DNA from 3 places in the Luteibacter sp. 329MFSha genome. Region 2 is predicted to be linked to each of the others. Evidence: predicted binding sites of a transcription regulator. Region 2 holds the regulator's gene; each other region holds the start of a gene.
What was found. Region 2 encodes sigma-54, which starts transcription at its own class of promoters, with help from an activator protein. Its sites were predicted from a motif close to TGGCACGNGCNTTGC; they were not measured.

Region 1 (4,957 bases), on a different contig from region 2:
TGCGCTGGCGTAGTGGCCCATGGTCAGCGCGCCGTTGTCGCCCCAGGCGACGAAGCCGTCGTTCTTTCCGCCGTTGATCTGCAGCTGGTTGTTGTAGAACGCATGCACGAGGTCGCGCGTGACCAGGCCGTGCGGCAGCGGCGTGCCGTCGCCGGTGTGCAGCGCCCACGGCGCGTTCGGCAGGCCGGTGATGTCCTTCTCGCCGATCTTGTACGTCTTGTGGTCGACGACCTGTTCGTGCGGCACCATTCCGCCCCAGATCGGCGGCAGCGTCTTCAGCGGCGTTCCGTCGCGATCGCGCTGCACCAGCCGCTCGGCGGGCACGGCGCTCAGCGGCTGCTGAAGACCGGGGAAGTCACCGAAGAGGTTATTGAAACTGCGATTCTCGGCGTAGATCACCACGACGTTGTGGATGTGCTTCGCGAGCAGGGCGTCGAGTGCCTTGCCGCCCGGTGCCGGCGTCGGGGCGAGCTTGCCGTCGGCCGCCGCGGCATCGAGGCCACCGAGCGCGAGCAGCGCGCCAGTCGTGGCCATGCCGCCAAGCAGGCGTCGACGTCCTTCGTCGGGCGTATCGTCGTCGTGTCGGTTGGTCATGCGAAAACCCAAGGAAGTGGAACGATTCCCGCCGTCGGGCGGGAGCGCGCTCGCGCGCGAAAGCTACGGAGCGATGACAACGGTCTGCGACAAGGCCGAAACGCCACGCTCGTCGAACGCCTCCACGGCCACGACATAGCGAACGCCCTTGTTCAGAGCACGGAGCGTAAACGATGTGGGCTGGTCCGCGAAACGCTGGTACGTGGCATGCAGGCGATCGGCGGCGAGGCCCCAGCGCACGTTGTAGCCCACCGCGCCCCCGACGGGCGCCCACGAGATCGTGGCCTCCCGGGAATCGGTGCCGCGCGTCGCCGTGACGCGAACGGGCGCGGCGGGCGCAGGACCTTCCGCGTTTCCGAAGACCCGCAGGTCCGAGATCGCAAGATGCTTCGCGCCGGCATGTTTATGCACATAGCGCACATAACGGAGCTTCGTCGGGTGTGTCAGTTCGATGTACGCATTGGGTCGATCGCGTGACTCGTTCGAGAGATCGGCGAGCACGTTCCACCGGCGGCCATCGAGTGAACCCTGAAGTACGAATTGCGTCACGAGATCGGGAGCGTCGCCGTAGCGATCCGATCGGTAGTCGGCGTAATTCACCTGTACGGCGCGCACGGTGGGCGTGCCACCTAGGTCGACCGTGAGCGTTTGACCGGCCGTGTTGTCGCGGGCCACCCAGAACGAGCGCGGGTTTTCGTCGGTCACGGTGGACGCGGGGTGGTCCGGTAGCGAAGAGGACGCGGTGACGGGCTTGCGATACGACAGCAGCATCCATCCGGTGAACGTGCTTTCCCCGTCGCGCAGCTTGTGATCCGGCATGCGCTGGGGAAAGTCGCCGAATCGCGTATCGATCCACATCTGGCCGTCGTCATGCCAGCCGGCAGGGAACAGGTCGATGCGACGTTCGAACGTCCAGTTCACGCCGAGCCACGCGGTACCCGCGTTCCAGGCGTTGCCGAACGCGTCTTCGAACGTCGAGCCATGGCCCGCGCCCGTGACGAAGCCGCCCGGCTTGTAGCCCACGGGGTTGTACGGGGCGTATTCGAACGGTCCGAGCGGCGCCCTGCCGACGTAAACGCCGGTGCCGTAGACGTTGTACTCGGTGCCGGGCGCCGCGTACTGCAGGTAATAGCGGTCGCCGTGCCGGTTCATCCATGCGCCCTCCATGTACGCGGGCCGGTCGCCCAAGGTGTGATCGGGGCCGAAGCGCTCCCAGCCGTGATTCGCGGGATCGAGGTGGATGAACGCCGCCGGCGTCGTCAGGAAGGCGAGCCGCTTGCCTTCGCCCTCGTCGGAGTCGAGCCGTAAATCCATCCGCGCGCCGTAGAGCGGGTGTCTGTCCGACGAACCCCAGTAGAGGTACACCTGGCCGTCGTCATCCCGGAACAGGCCCGGATCCCACGGCCCTGGCGGCAGCGGTCCGTTCGCTACTCGCGTGCCGGTCTCGTCGTACTGCGTCGCGCCCGGTACCGCTGGCAGCTGCCGCGTCCAGAACGACCAGCGACCATGCGCGGGATCGGTCGAGACCATCAGCGGGCGCGGCGCGAACGCGGACTGCATGAGAAACAGCTTGCCGTCGGCCACGAGCGTCGCCGGCGCGACCTCGCTGTCGAAGGGCCAGTGATCCGGCTTCACGAAGCGCCAGTCCACCAGATCCTTCGACACCCAGTACCCGTCGGCCAGCGTCTGGAACAGGTAGTACGCACCGTCGTACCGGACGATCGCGGGATCCGCGCCCGTGCGGTACGAGATCCCCTCGTTCATCTGCTCGAAGTTGTAGCGGTAGTCGATGTCGATCGGGTTGGCCCAGGTGCAGGGCGCGGTTTCCGCCACGGCGGCGGACGTGGCGACAGCGATGAACGAGGCGAGTAGGGCGAAGCGCATGGCGGCGGCCGGGGGGCGGGAACCGCCGCATGGTGCCAGCGTAAATCCCGTTACGCCCCGAGGCGCCGACATCGGACCGGAGGAGGTGCAAGATCCGTCCTGTTGCACCATGTCGGTGCATTTGCACATGGCCACCTCGCCCGGTCTATGATGCCGGGGCTTGGCCCAGGCCGGTCCGCGAGACGCGGAGGCGCTGGCACAACGTTTGCTCCGTCCCCGAAGCCCAACACCCATTCGAGGTTTGTATGTCCGCCGTCTCCAAAGTGCTGAACCTGATCAAGGACGAGGAAATCGAGTTCGTCGACCTGCGCTTCGCCGACATCCTCGGCAAGCACCATCACGTGACGTTCCCCTCGCATGCCATCGACGAAGGCACCTTCGAAGACGGCAAGATGTTCGACGGCTCGTCGATCGCGGGCTGGAAGGGCATCAACGAGTCCGACATGGTCCTCATGCCGGACCCGGAAACGGCGCACCTCGATCCGTTCAGCGCCCACAAGCAGCTGATCATGCATTGCGACGTGCTCGAGCCGAGCACCATGCAGGCCTATGGCCGCGATCCGCGTTCCATCGCGAAGCGCGCCGAGGCGTACCTGAAGTCCACTGGCATCGCCGACACGGCGTTCTTCGGTCCGGAGCCCGAGTTCTTCATCTTCGACTCGATCCGCTGGCAGAACGACATGGGCCGCGTGTTCTACGAGATCAACTCGGAAGAAGCCGCGTGGGCCTCGCGTTACAAGTACGACGGCACCAACACCGGCCACCGTCCGGGCGTGAAGGGCGGCTATTTCCCGGTCAGCCCGGTCGACAGCCTCGGCGACCTGCGCGCCGACATGTGCAAGGTGCTGGAGTCGCTCGGCCAGGTGGTGGAAGTGCACCACCATGAAGTCGCGAACGCCGGCCAGTGCGAGATCGGCACGCGCTTCAACACGCTGGTGAAGAAGGCCGACGAACTGATGACGATGAAGTACGTCATCAAGAACGTCGCGCACCAGGCCGGCAAGACCGTGACGTTCATGCCGAAGCCGATCGTCGGCGACAACGGCTCGGGCATGCACGTGCACCAGTCGCTGTCGAAGAACGGCGAGAACCTCTTCGCGGGCGACCTCTACGGTGGCCTCTCGCAGACCGCGCTGTGGTACATCGGCGGCATCTTCAAGCACGCCAAGGCCATCAACGCCTTCGCCAACTCGACGACGAACAGCTACAAGCGCCTCGTCCCGGGCTACGAGGCACCGGTCATGCTCGCCTACTCGGCGCGCAACCGCTCGGCCTCGTGCCGCATCCCGTACGTGTCGAGCCCGAAGGGTCGCCGCATCGAGATCCGCTTCCCGGATCCGATGCAGTCGGGCTACCTGACGTTCACCGTGCTGATGATGGCCGGCCTCGACGGCATCCTGAACAAGATCGACCCGGGTGCGCCGGCCGACAAGGATCTCTACGACCTGCCGCCGGAAGAAGAGAAGAACATCCCGCAGGTCTGCGCGAGCCTCGACGAAGCGCTGGTCGCGCTCGACAAGGATCGTGAGTTCCTCAAGGCGGGCGGCGTGTTCACCGACGACTTCATCGACGGCTACATCGCGCTGAAGATGCAGGAAGTCACGCGCTACCGCGCGAGCACGCATCCGCTCGAGTTCCAGATGTACTACGCCATCTGATCCTCCCGGATCGCGTGCGTGCGACGAAAAGGGGCGCTCCGGCGCCCCTTTTTCTTATCATGCGCCGTCCGCCATGGAGTCTCTCGTGCCCAGGTTCCCGTATCTCCGCCTCGCCGTGGTCGTTCTATCCCTCGCGTGCGTCCCCTCGCTTGCCGCGGCGACGATCCCGGTCTACGGGTACAAGATCGTGCGCGAATTTCCGCATGATCCGGGCGCCTTCACCGAAGGTCTCTTCTACGAAGACGGGTTTCTCTACGAGAGCACCGGTGAACTCGGCGCGTCGACGGTGCGCAAGGTCCGCCTCGACACCGGCGAGGTGGTACAGCAGGTCGATACGCCGACGGGCTATTTCGGCGAGGGCATCATCACCTCGGGCACGAAACTCGTGCAGCTTACCTGGCAGGACGGCGTGGCCTTCGTCTACGACAAGGCCACGATGAAACTCGCGGGCGGCTTCCGTTATCCCGGCGAAGGCTGGGCGCTGACGCGCGACGCGACGCACATCTACATGAGCGACGGCACGCCGACCATCCGCGTGCTGGATCCGGCCAGCTTCCAGCGCACCGGGTCGATCGACGTCACCGCGAACGGGAAGCCTGTGCGGCAGGTCAACGAGCTGGAGTGGGTCAAGGGCGAGATCTACGCGAACATCTGGCAGACCGAACGCATCGCGCGCATCGATCCGAAGACAGGCCATGTCGTCGGCTGGATCGATCTCGCTGGACTGCTCGATGTCTCGAAGCTCGACAATCCGGTGGACGACGTACTCAACGGCATCGCTTACGATGCCGCGCACGACCGCCTGTTCGTCACCGGCAAGC
Region 2 (4,957 bases):
CGTCCGCGACGAGTCGATGGCCTCGGCTGATCAGTTCCAGCGCGAGCTCGCTCTTGCCGGACCCCGGATCGCCGGTGATCAGCACGCCGATGGAGAACACCTCGAGGAACACGCCGTGCAGCGTCGTGCGCGGCGCGAGCGTGCGGGCCAGGTGGTACTGCAGGTAGGTGAGCAGTTCATGCCCGCGCTTGGTGCTCTGCCACAGCGGCGTATCGGTTTCCTCGGCGACCTCGCGCAGGTCGGGGGGAATCGACTGGTCTTTCGTGACGATCAGCGCGGCCGGCTGGTAGGCGGCGATCTTGTGGATGGCTTCCCAGCGCTGCCGGGAGTCCAGGCCGTCGAGGTAGTTCAGCTCCTCGGTGCCGATGATCTGGACCTTGTTCGGGTAGATCACGTTGAGGTAGCCGACCAGGGAGGGTCGCCGGCTCTGCTTGGCGTTGGGTTCGAGCACGCGCGCTTCGCCGCGCATGCCCGCCGCCCAGCGCAGGGCCATGCGCTCGTGTACGCCGTCGAAGAGTTGTCTGGCGGTCAGCCGGTCCACGGAATGGGTCCCTAGAAGGAAAAAAGCCGGCACGCGGGGCGTGCCGGCTTGCGCCTATTGTGCCATCAAGGGGCGGTCCGGAGGGCGGCGGGCGCCGCCATGGGACCGCGTCAGGTGGCCGCGCGGGCCTCGCGGACCTCGGCGTTGTGGTGATCCTTCAGCTTTTCCTTGTGCTTCTTCAGCTGGTCGGCGAGCTTGGCGATCATGGCGTCGATCGCGTTGTAGAGGGTGTCGCCTTTCTTGTCGTCGTCGAGCCGGGCAAGGCCGTCGGCGTGAAGCCGCGTGCCGGCGCAATGGAGCGTGCCGCTCGCCTTGTGCTCGTTCTTGTCGACGGAAAGCACCACGTCGAGGGCCTTGATGTTGTCGAAAAGGCGTTCGAAGCGACCGATCTGCTGTTCCACGCGCTCACGCAGGGCGGGGGTGATCTGGATGTGCTGGCCGCTGATCTGGATTTGCATTGACGCCTCCTACTTGCTGAGGGTGCCGCCGTTCGGCGACGAGATCGGAACGACACGGTGCCGTTCCTCGAGCCTTGAAACGTTGGGACCGTTCTCCTGTGCCGAGGTTCCCGGTCACCGTCAATGGGCGCGGACACGTTCGCTGGAACTGGGTATACGCATCGCTTCCCGGTACTTGGCTACCGTACGTCGGGCGACCTGAATGCCGCGTCGATGGAGTTCCTCCGCGAGCGCCTGGTCCGAAAGGGGTCGGCGCGCGTCTTCCGCCGTGATCAGTTTGCGCAGCATGGCCTGGATGGCGGTGGCGGACGCGCTGCCGCCGTCTTCCGTCGCCACGCCGCTGGAAAAGAAATGCTTGAGTTCGAACGTGCCGCGCGGCGTATGCATGTACTTGCGCGTGGTCACGCGGGATATGGTCGATTCGTGCATCCCGACTTCCTCGGCCACTTCGCGCAGCACCAGCGGATGCATCGCTTCGGGGCCGTAGTCGAGGAAGGCGCTCTGCCGGCGCACGATCACGTCGGCCACCTTCTGCAGCGTCTCGGCGCGCGACTGCAGGCTCTTCAGCAGCCAGCGGGCTTCCTGAAGCTGGCCCTTCATCCACGTGGCGTCGTCGCCGCGCGCGCGGGCGATGAGGTTGCAGTAGTGCTGGTTGAGGCCGAGCCGCGGCTGGGCGTCGGGATTCAGGCTGACCTGCCAGCGGCCGTTCTCGCGGCGCGCGTAGACGTCGGGCGCGACGTACTCGACGGGCGTGGCGTCGAGCGCCGCGCCGGGCCTGGGATCGAGGCTGCGGATGAGGTTCGCCGCCGCGGCGACGTCGGCCTCGGGCGCCTTGAGCTTGCGGGCGATCTTCGTGCGGTCGTTGCGCGCGAGCAGTTCCAGTTCTTCGTTGACGATGCGGATCGCGAGCTCGCGATGCGGCGTGTCGAGGGAGAACTGCGAAAGCTGGCAGTCGAGGCAGTCGCGCAGGTCGAGGCTGGCGATGCCCGTGGGATCGAAACGTTGCACGCGCTGGCGCACGGTTTCGATCTCGGCGGCACGTGCGCCGAGCTCCGCGGGCAGGGCGGCTTCCACCGCTTCCACGCCGTCGCGCAGGTAGCCGTCTTCGTCGAGCGCATGGATGATCGCGGTCGCGATGGCGTGGTCGCGTGGCGAGAACTGCGAGAGGTTGAGCTGCCACTCCAGGTGTTGCTGCAGGCTCTCCGGGGCGGCGTTCTGCGGTTCGAAGCCGTCTTCGTCGAGACCGCCGGCGCGCGACGGGGCGCCGGCATAGTCACCGGCCTCGCCGTGGAAACGGTCGTCGTCCCAGTCCGGCGCGAGCTCTTCGGAAGGCGCCGCGGTGGATTCGTCGTCGTCCTTGGAGGCCTTCTTCGGGACCTCGTCGCGGGGCGGCGTGTAATCGGCGGCCTCGAAGCCCTCGTCGTCGGCCGCGTCCGCCTCGGATTCGGCATCTTCGGCGAACTCCAGCAACGGGTTGCTTTCCGCGATCTGGCGGAGTTCGGCCTCGAGCTCCAGCTGCGACAGCTGGAGCAGGCGGATGGCCTGCTGCAGCTGAGGTGTCAGCGTGAGCTGCTGGTTGAGGCGAAACTGAAGTCCGGGTTTCATGCCTGCGACGCGTGGGGTTCCCGATCCATCCTAACCCCTGTTGGCCCCCGCAAACCAGCGCCTCGGCGAGCTATTCCCAAGGTGGGGTAGGGCGGGGCGTCAGATCCGGAACTCACGTCCCAGATACACTTCCCGGACCTTTTCGTCCGCGAGGATGTGCTGGGGCGTACCGCGGGAGAGCACTTCGCCGTCGTTGAGGATGTACGCGCGGTCGCAGATGCCGAGTGTTTCGCGGACGTTATGGTCCGTGATGAGCACGCCGATGCCGCGCTCCTTGAGATGGCGCACGATGCGCTGGATCTCGCCCACCGAGATCGGGTCGACGCCCGCGAAGGGTTCGTCGAGCAGCATGTAGCGCGGGCGGGCGGCCAGCGCGCGGGCGATTTCGACGCGACGCCGCTCGCCGCCGGAGAGACTGATGCCCTTCTGCTCGGCGATATGCGAGATCTTCAGTTCGTCGAGCAGGCTTTCCAGCTCGTCTTCCCGCTGCTTCTGCGTCATGCCGTCGCGCAGCTCGAGCACGGCCAGGATGTTGTCGGCGACGCTGAGTCGACGGAACACCGAGGCCTCCTGCGGCAGGTAGCCGATGCCGAGCTTCGCGCGGGCGTGCATGGGCAGGCCGGTGATGTCCTGCTGGTCGAGCTTGATCTGGCCGGCGTCGGCCTGGATCAGGCCCACCACCATGTAGAAGCAGGTCGTCTTGCCGGCGCCGTTCGGGCCGAGCAGGCCGACCACCTCGCCTTCGCGGATGGAGAAGGCGAAATCGCGGACTACCTGGCGTGCGCGGAAGCGCTTCTGCAGGCCTTGGGCTGAAAGCATGGGTCAGGGCTTCTTCGTGTCGGACGCCGCGGGCTTCGCGGGTGCGGCCGCGGGCGTGGTGTTCTTGGGCTGGAAGGTCATGTGCACGGGGGCGCCGCTATTGCTTTCGCCCGTCATCGTGCTGTCCTTCGTGTTGTACGTGAGCTTGTCGCCATCGGCGGTGCCCTTGACCGGCTGGTCGATGTGCGCGTTGCCGGTAAGCACCGCGTAGTCCTCTTCGACCTTGTAATCGACGTTGTTGGCGCGGCCGTGCATCCAGTTGCCGTCGTCGTCCTGCTGCTGCATGGTCGCGGGGCCGCCGTCGACGATGACGCGCTTCACGGAGTTGTCGTCGTTGAGGTACACGGTGGCCTTGGCGCCCGTCACCTTGAGCGTGCCCTGCGTGATGATCACGTTGCCCGTGTAGATGACGATGCCCTGCGGCTGCTGCTTGCCGTCGAAGGACTTGGCGTTGATGTCGACCACGGCGTTGCGGTCGGACTGCTTCGCCGCGACGGGCAGGGCGGCCAGCATCCCGGCGCCCAGCACGACGAGAAGGGCCTTAGCGCTTGCGCGGCTGATACGTGCTGTGGACTGCATCGAGGAGCTCCAGGTGCTTGCTGTCGAGATTGGCGCGCATGCCAACGCCATCCATTGTAGAGGTTCCCTGAACGATACGGGCCGCCTCGGCCGTCTCCAGGCGATTCTCCTTCGGCCAGGCGCTGACCTCGGAGGTGTCGATGCTGGCGGGGGGCGTCGTGCCGAAGGCGACGCGGTCCATGTGCACCTTGCCCTGCAGCTTGAGCATGCTGCCGTCCTTGTTGACCCAGCCGTACTGCGAGTGGCCGGTCCAGGGCGGTGCGTTGGTCTCGTTGGTCGAGGGCAGCACGAAATCCGGCGCGTTGATGTACAGCGACTCGTCGCCTTCGCGGCGCTCGAGATGCGGGGCGGTCAGCGTGAAGGCCGCCTTGCCCTCCTCGTTGAACGAGTCGAGGTTGAAGTTGGTGAGCACGTAGCCCGATCGCGGCGGCCCCACGAAATCCTGCACCTTCTTCTCGGGCGCCGTGGCGTAGTAGAGGAGCACGCTCGCGCCCAGCGCCACGGCGAGCATGCCCGCCACGCCCGTCGCGCTGCGGTCGCGGAAGAAATTCAGCACGCTCACAGCCAGCGGTCCCGCTCGGCTTCCGCCTTGCCCTGCGCCGCGAGGATCAGGTCGGATACCTCGCGCGCCGCGCCGTAGCCGCCCGTCAGCCGCGTGCGCCAGTGGGCGCGTTCGGCCACCCAGGGATGGGCGTTGGCGGTGGCCACGGCCAGGCCGGCGATGCCCATGGCGGGCAGGTCGGGGAGGTCGTCGCCCACGAACGCGGCCTGCTCGGGCGCGAGCTGCAGGGCGTCCAGCAGGCCGGTCAGGCAGGCGCGCTTGTCTTTCTGGCCCTGGTAGACGTGGGCGATGCCGAGTTCCTCGGCGCGCAGGGAGACGGGGTGGCTGATGCGTGCCGTGATGATCGCGACCTTCACGCCGTTGCGCTCCAGCGCCTTCAGGCCAAGGCCGTCG
Region 3 (4,957 bases), 2.1 Mb from region 2:
CCGCGGTCATGCGGGCACCGGGAAGATTGCGGTTCGCCTGCAGCCAGTCCACCGCCAGCGCGCGCACGGCGTCCAGCGACTGCGTGGCCGCCGCGGGAAGCGGGCAGGCGAGCAGCGCGGGAAGCACGACGCCGGCGGCGAGGAGACGGTGGATCACGCCGCGCGCTCCGCGAGCGAGGCGGAGAGGCCCTGGGCGATGGCGTCGAGTTCGCGCGTCAGGCCCGGGAGCATGTGGCTGGCGTCGACGTGACGCCCTTCGCCGAGCGTGATCGCGTACTGCGAGGCAAGTACCGAGAAGCGCTCGCCGGCGGCCCGGACGCCATCGGCCGTGCCGTCCGGGCGCAACGCGCGCAGCTGGTCGATGCAGCGCATCAGCGGCGTGGTATCGAGCCAGCGACGATCGAGGCCCGACGGATCGCGCGAGGCGAGCTCGAGCGCGTAGCGCAGGCCCTGGCTCGCTTCGCGGATCATCTGGCTGAGGCTTGCGGCGTCGAGATTGCCTTCCGTTTCCAGGCGGGCGAGGCCGAGCCGGTGCGCGAGCACCGCGGCGCGCGCGGCGGCGTCGGCCTGACGGCGTGCCTCGTTGGTGACACGGCCCAGCGAGGCCTGCGTCGACTGGATGGTGGCGACACGGCCCGTGAGGGCGGACATGCCTTCGCGGGCGGCGTCGAGGCTGCCACGGGCGCCGCGGACCGCGTCGTCGACGCGCCCCAGTGAGGCCTGCATGCCCGCGATGCCCGCCTGGGACTGGTCGAGGCGGCGAAGGCTGGTCTGGACCGCGTCGTCCAGGTGACCGGCGAATTCGCCGACCGCCTGCGTGACCTGGTCGATCTCCGCGGTGGCCTGCGTGGTCTTCTCGGCCAGCTGCTTGACCTCGTCGGCCACGACCGCGAACCCACGGCCGGCCTCGCCGGCGCGGGCCGCCTCGATCGCGGCGTTCAGCGCGACGAGGTTGGTCTGGTGCGCGATGTCCTGCACCGTGGCCGTCAGCTTGCGGATGGCCGTGAAGTATTCGGAGAACTGCGCGTGGTTGCGGCTCATGCCCGACAGGGCGCTCCGCAGAAGACGCAGCTGGCCGTCGAGTTCGGCCGAGGTCGCCTGACCCTGGCCGCCGGCGTCGGCCATGCCGGCCACGCCCGCGTGGGCCTGGTCGATGGCCGTCGAAATCCTGGCGCCGGCTTCCGTCAAACGACCGGCGGTATCGCGGGCGCCCTCGACGGCCGTGCCGAGTTCCTGCAGCGTCGCGCCGAGCGCCTGCGCGTTCGTCAGGACCATCCCCTGCTGCTCGATCGCCTGGATGGTGGTCGCGGCGACGGTGCGCGGTTCCGCGGGCTTGAGCAGCGCGCCGAGCGCGCTGGCGGCCGCCGGGTACTGGGCGGACAGCGCACGAACGCGCGCGGCGTCGCCGCTGGCGGCCGCGTGGGCGATGAGACGGACGTGCTGGCTCCAGAGGAGGGTCATGGCTTCGCTTTCGCTTGTTTTAGTGGTCGCCCCAATAGATCGTCAGGGGGCGTGACATCTTGAGCCATGCAATCCACATGCCACGGCCCGGCTACAGAAACGCGCCGGCTGGCCGATACGGTTCGCGACACCATCCGCAGACGCCGCGCAGCCATGGCCCGACCGCTCCTCGACACCGTCGAAACCTTCACCCGCCTGGCCGGGCACAACCGCGTGGCGATGCTGCTGTTCCGCCTGGGCGACGGCCAGGCCTTCGGCATCAACGTCTTCAAGGTGCGCGAAGTGCTGCGCCGGCCGCGGCTGGAGCGCATGCCGAGCATGCACGCGCTGGTCGCGGGCAGCTTCGACTACCGCGGCAACACCATTCCCGTGATCGACCTCGCGGCCGCCATGGGCTACCCCCCGCTCGCCGCGGTGGACACGGCGCACCTGATCGTGACCGAGTTCAATCGCTCGGTGCAGGGCTTTTTGGTGTCCGACGTGGACCGCATCGTGCACGTCGACGGCGCCAACATGACGGCGCCGCCCGCCGCGCTGGGTTACGGCGCCCGCGTCAATGCCGTCACGCGACTCGATGGCGACCTCCTCGCCGTGGTCGACGTGGAGCAGGTGCTGGCGAGCGTCGATCCCCAGGCGGTCGAGCTCTCGGACCGCATCCAGCAGGCCGCCGTGGTCCAACACGCGCGCAATCGTCGGGTGCTGGTGGTCGACGATTCCCTCGTGGCACGCACGCAGCTGGTCGACCTGTTCCGCAAGATGGACCTCGAGTGCGTGGTGGCGAAGGACGGCCGTGAAGGCCTGGACGTGCTCGGCACCCTGGCCATGGGTCCGGTCGACGAGCGCGTGGCGCTGGTCGTGTCCGACATCGAAATGCCCCTGATGGACGGCTACGCCCTCACGCGCGCCATCCGCGACGACGCGCAGCTGCGTCATCTGAAGGTCCTGCTGCACAGCTCTCTGAGCGGGGTGTTCAACGAGGCGATGGTCGACCGCGTCGGCGCCGACCGCTTCATCGCCAAGTTCCAGCCGGACATCCTGGCGACGACCGTCCTCGAACTGCTCCCGGCCTGATCGCCGGGCGACGGATCACCGTCGTCACAGCGCGTACGGCGCGTCGGAATTCCGGCGCCAGACGGTTCGACCCCGCTCCCTGATCCCCGAGAACGGCGCCACGGCGCCGTTTTTCGTGGCCGTCGCATGCATGGCACGCGACTTGCTCCTGCCTCTTCGCCAAGGTCACGAGGGGGCAGGACCCATGCTCGACAAACCCGATTCGCTGTTCGGCGTCCACGCGCAGGCCCTGGGCCTGTGGCAGCGCCGTGCCGAGGTGATCTCCTCGAACCTCGCCAACGCCGATACGCCGGGCTTCCTGGCCCGCGACCTCGACTTCCGCAAGGTGATGGCCGCCGCGACCGGCGCCGTGGAAGGCAATGCCTTGCCCATGACCGCGACCTCGTCGGGGCACATCGGCGGCAATCCCGCGGTGGCCCTCGCCGACGCCGACCGCATGGCCTACCGGGTCGAGACCCAGCCCACCATGGACGGCAACACCGTCGACACGCAGGTCGAGCAGGCGCAGTTCGCGGCCAACGCGATCCACTACCAGGCCTCGCTCGGCTTCATCAACGGCCAGATCCACACCATGCGTCTTGCGATCACGGGGAGCAGCTCATGAGCCTGATCAAGATCTTCGACGTCGCCGGCTCCGGCATGGCCGCGCAGTCCGCGCGCCTGAACACCACCGCCAGCAACATGGCCAACGCCGACAGCGTCGCCAGCAGCGAGGCGGCCGCCTACCACGCGAAGCAGCCGCTGTTCTCCGCGGTGCAGCAGCAGGTCAACGGCCAGATGGAGAACGCGGGCGTGCGCACGATGGGGGTGACGGAAAGCCAGGCGCCCATCCAGTCGCGCTTCGAGCCCTCCAATCCGCTCGCGGACGAAAGCGGCTACGTCTATTCAAGCAACGTCAACCCGGTCGACGAGCTGGTCAACATGATCTCCGCGTCGCGCTCCTACCAGAACAACGTCGAAGTCATGAACAGCGCCAAGCAGCTCATGCAGAAGACGCTCGACCTCGGCAAGTAAGGACCAACCCATGGCAGTCGATTCCATCGGCAGTGGCAGCGCGGCGGCCTCGTCGTCCAGCCAGCTCCAGCAGCAGACCCTAAGCCAGTCGGATTTCCTCAAGCTCATCGTCACTCAGATGACCAACCAGGATCCCACCAAGCCGATGGACGCCACCCAGACGGTCGCCCAGCTGGCGCAGTTCTCGCAGGTGGCCGCGACGCAGCAGCTCCAGCAGTCGTTCGACTCGCTGGCGAGCAACCTCAGCGGCGACCAGTTCGTGCGCGCGGCGTCGCTCGTCGGCACCGAGGTGCTGGTGCCGTCGAAGGCGGCGAAGCTGACGGACGGCACGCTCGGCGGCGCCGTGAACGTCGGCAACTCCGGCACGTACGTCAACGTGCAGATCAAGGACCAGGCGGGCAACGTCGTCCGCACGATGTCGCTCGGCCAGCCGGACGCCGGCCTGGTCAAGTTCACCTGGGACGGCAAGTCCGACGACGGCACGCAGCTCGCCGACGGCGTCTACCAGCTTTCCGCGACTTCCGGCGGAACCGCGATCGACACGTTCGTTCGCGGCAAGGTGGAAGGCGTCGGTGCTTCGGGCACCGACGGCACGTACCTGCAGGTGGCCGGCTACGGCGGCGCCCTGCTCAGTCAGATCGCGCAAATCCTGTAAGTACAGCGAGGAATCCACCATGCCTTTCGATATCGCCCTCAGCGGCATCAACGCGGCGTCCGCCGACCTCGAGGTCACCGCGAACAACATCGCCAACGTCAACACCGTCGGCTTCAAGGGCTCGCGCGCCGAGTTCTCGCAGGTCTACTCGGTGGCGGGACAGAACCTGTCGGCCAACGCGGCCGGTAGCGGTGTCCGCCTGACGAACATCGCCCAGCAGTTCAGCGACGGCAACAACACCCAGACCGGCAACTCGTACGATTTCGCGCTCAGCGGCGCGGGCTTCTTCACGATCCGCGACGGTTCCGGCTACTCGTACACGCGAGCGGGCAACTTCCATCCGGACGACAAGGGCAACATCGTCACGGCCACGGGCCAGTACGTGCAGGCGTATCCGCCGACCGCATCCGGCGGCTTCGACATGAGCTCGCTCACCGACCTGAAGATCACCACCGGCACGAGCCCCGCGAAGGCCAGCTCGACCGTCTCGCTGATCGCGAACCTGTCGTCGAGCGCCACGGCGCCGACCGGCGGCGCGTTCGATCCGACGAACGACAAGACCTACAACTACCTATCCACGTTCCAGGCCTACGATTCGCTGGGCGCGTCGCACACCACCAACGTGTACTACGTGAAGGACGCGACCAACCCGAACACGTGGAACGCGTACATGACCGTCGACGGCACGCAGGTCGGCGGCGCGCAGCCCATCGCGTTCACCAGCGGCGGCGCGATCACCACGCCGGTCGGCGGCAA

Region 1: a site for sigma-54 is predicted at 2,673-2,687, ahead of glnA (type I glutamate--ammonia ligase). Genes of this name have one in related genera too.
Region 3: a site for sigma-54 is predicted at 2,664-2,678, ahead of flgB (flagellar basal body rod protein FlgB). Genes of this name have one in related genera too.

The regions. Positions count from the first base shown of each region.
Region 1 is NZ_FOJE01000004.1:228,222-233,178, forward strand. Features, by position in the region: gene acpA (acid phosphatase) at 1-594, opposite strand, end outside; gene BMW54_RS16600 (family 43 glycosylhydrolase) at 658-2,478, opposite strand; gene glnA (type I glutamate--ammonia ligase) at 2,724-4,136, shown strand; gene BMW54_RS16610 (glutaminyl-peptide cyclotransferase) at 4,222-4,957, shown strand, end outside.
Region 2 is NZ_FOJE01000001.1:2,246,038-2,250,994, reverse strand. Features, by position in the region: gene hprK (HPr(Ser) kinase/phosphatase) at 1-541, opposite strand, end outside; gene raiA (ribosome hibernation-promoting factor, HPF/YfiA family) at 652-999, opposite strand; gene BMW54_RS10180 (RNA polymerase factor sigma-54) at 1,120-2,604, opposite strand; gene lptB (LPS export ABC transporter ATP-binding protein) at 2,704-3,423, opposite strand; gene lptA (lipopolysaccharide transport periplasmic protein LptA) at 3,427-4,002, opposite strand; gene lptC (LPS export ABC transporter periplasmic protein LptC) at 3,965-4,564, opposite strand; gene BMW54_RS10160 (KdsC family phosphatase) at 4,561-4,957, opposite strand, start outside.
Region 3 is NZ_FOJE01000001.1:115,556-120,512, forward strand. Features, by position in the region: gene flgA (flagellar basal body P-ring formation chaperone FlgA) at 1-157, opposite strand, end outside; gene BMW54_RS18890 (methyl-accepting chemotaxis protein) at 154-1,461, opposite strand; gene BMW54_RS00540 (chemotaxis protein) at 1,615-2,532, shown strand; gene flgB (flagellar basal body rod protein FlgB) at 2,717-3,136, shown strand; gene flgC (flagellar basal body rod protein FlgC) at 3,133-3,546, shown strand; gene BMW54_RS00555 (flagellar hook assembly protein FlgD) at 3,557-4,201, shown strand; gene flgE (flagellar hook protein FlgE) at 4,221-4,957, shown strand, end outside.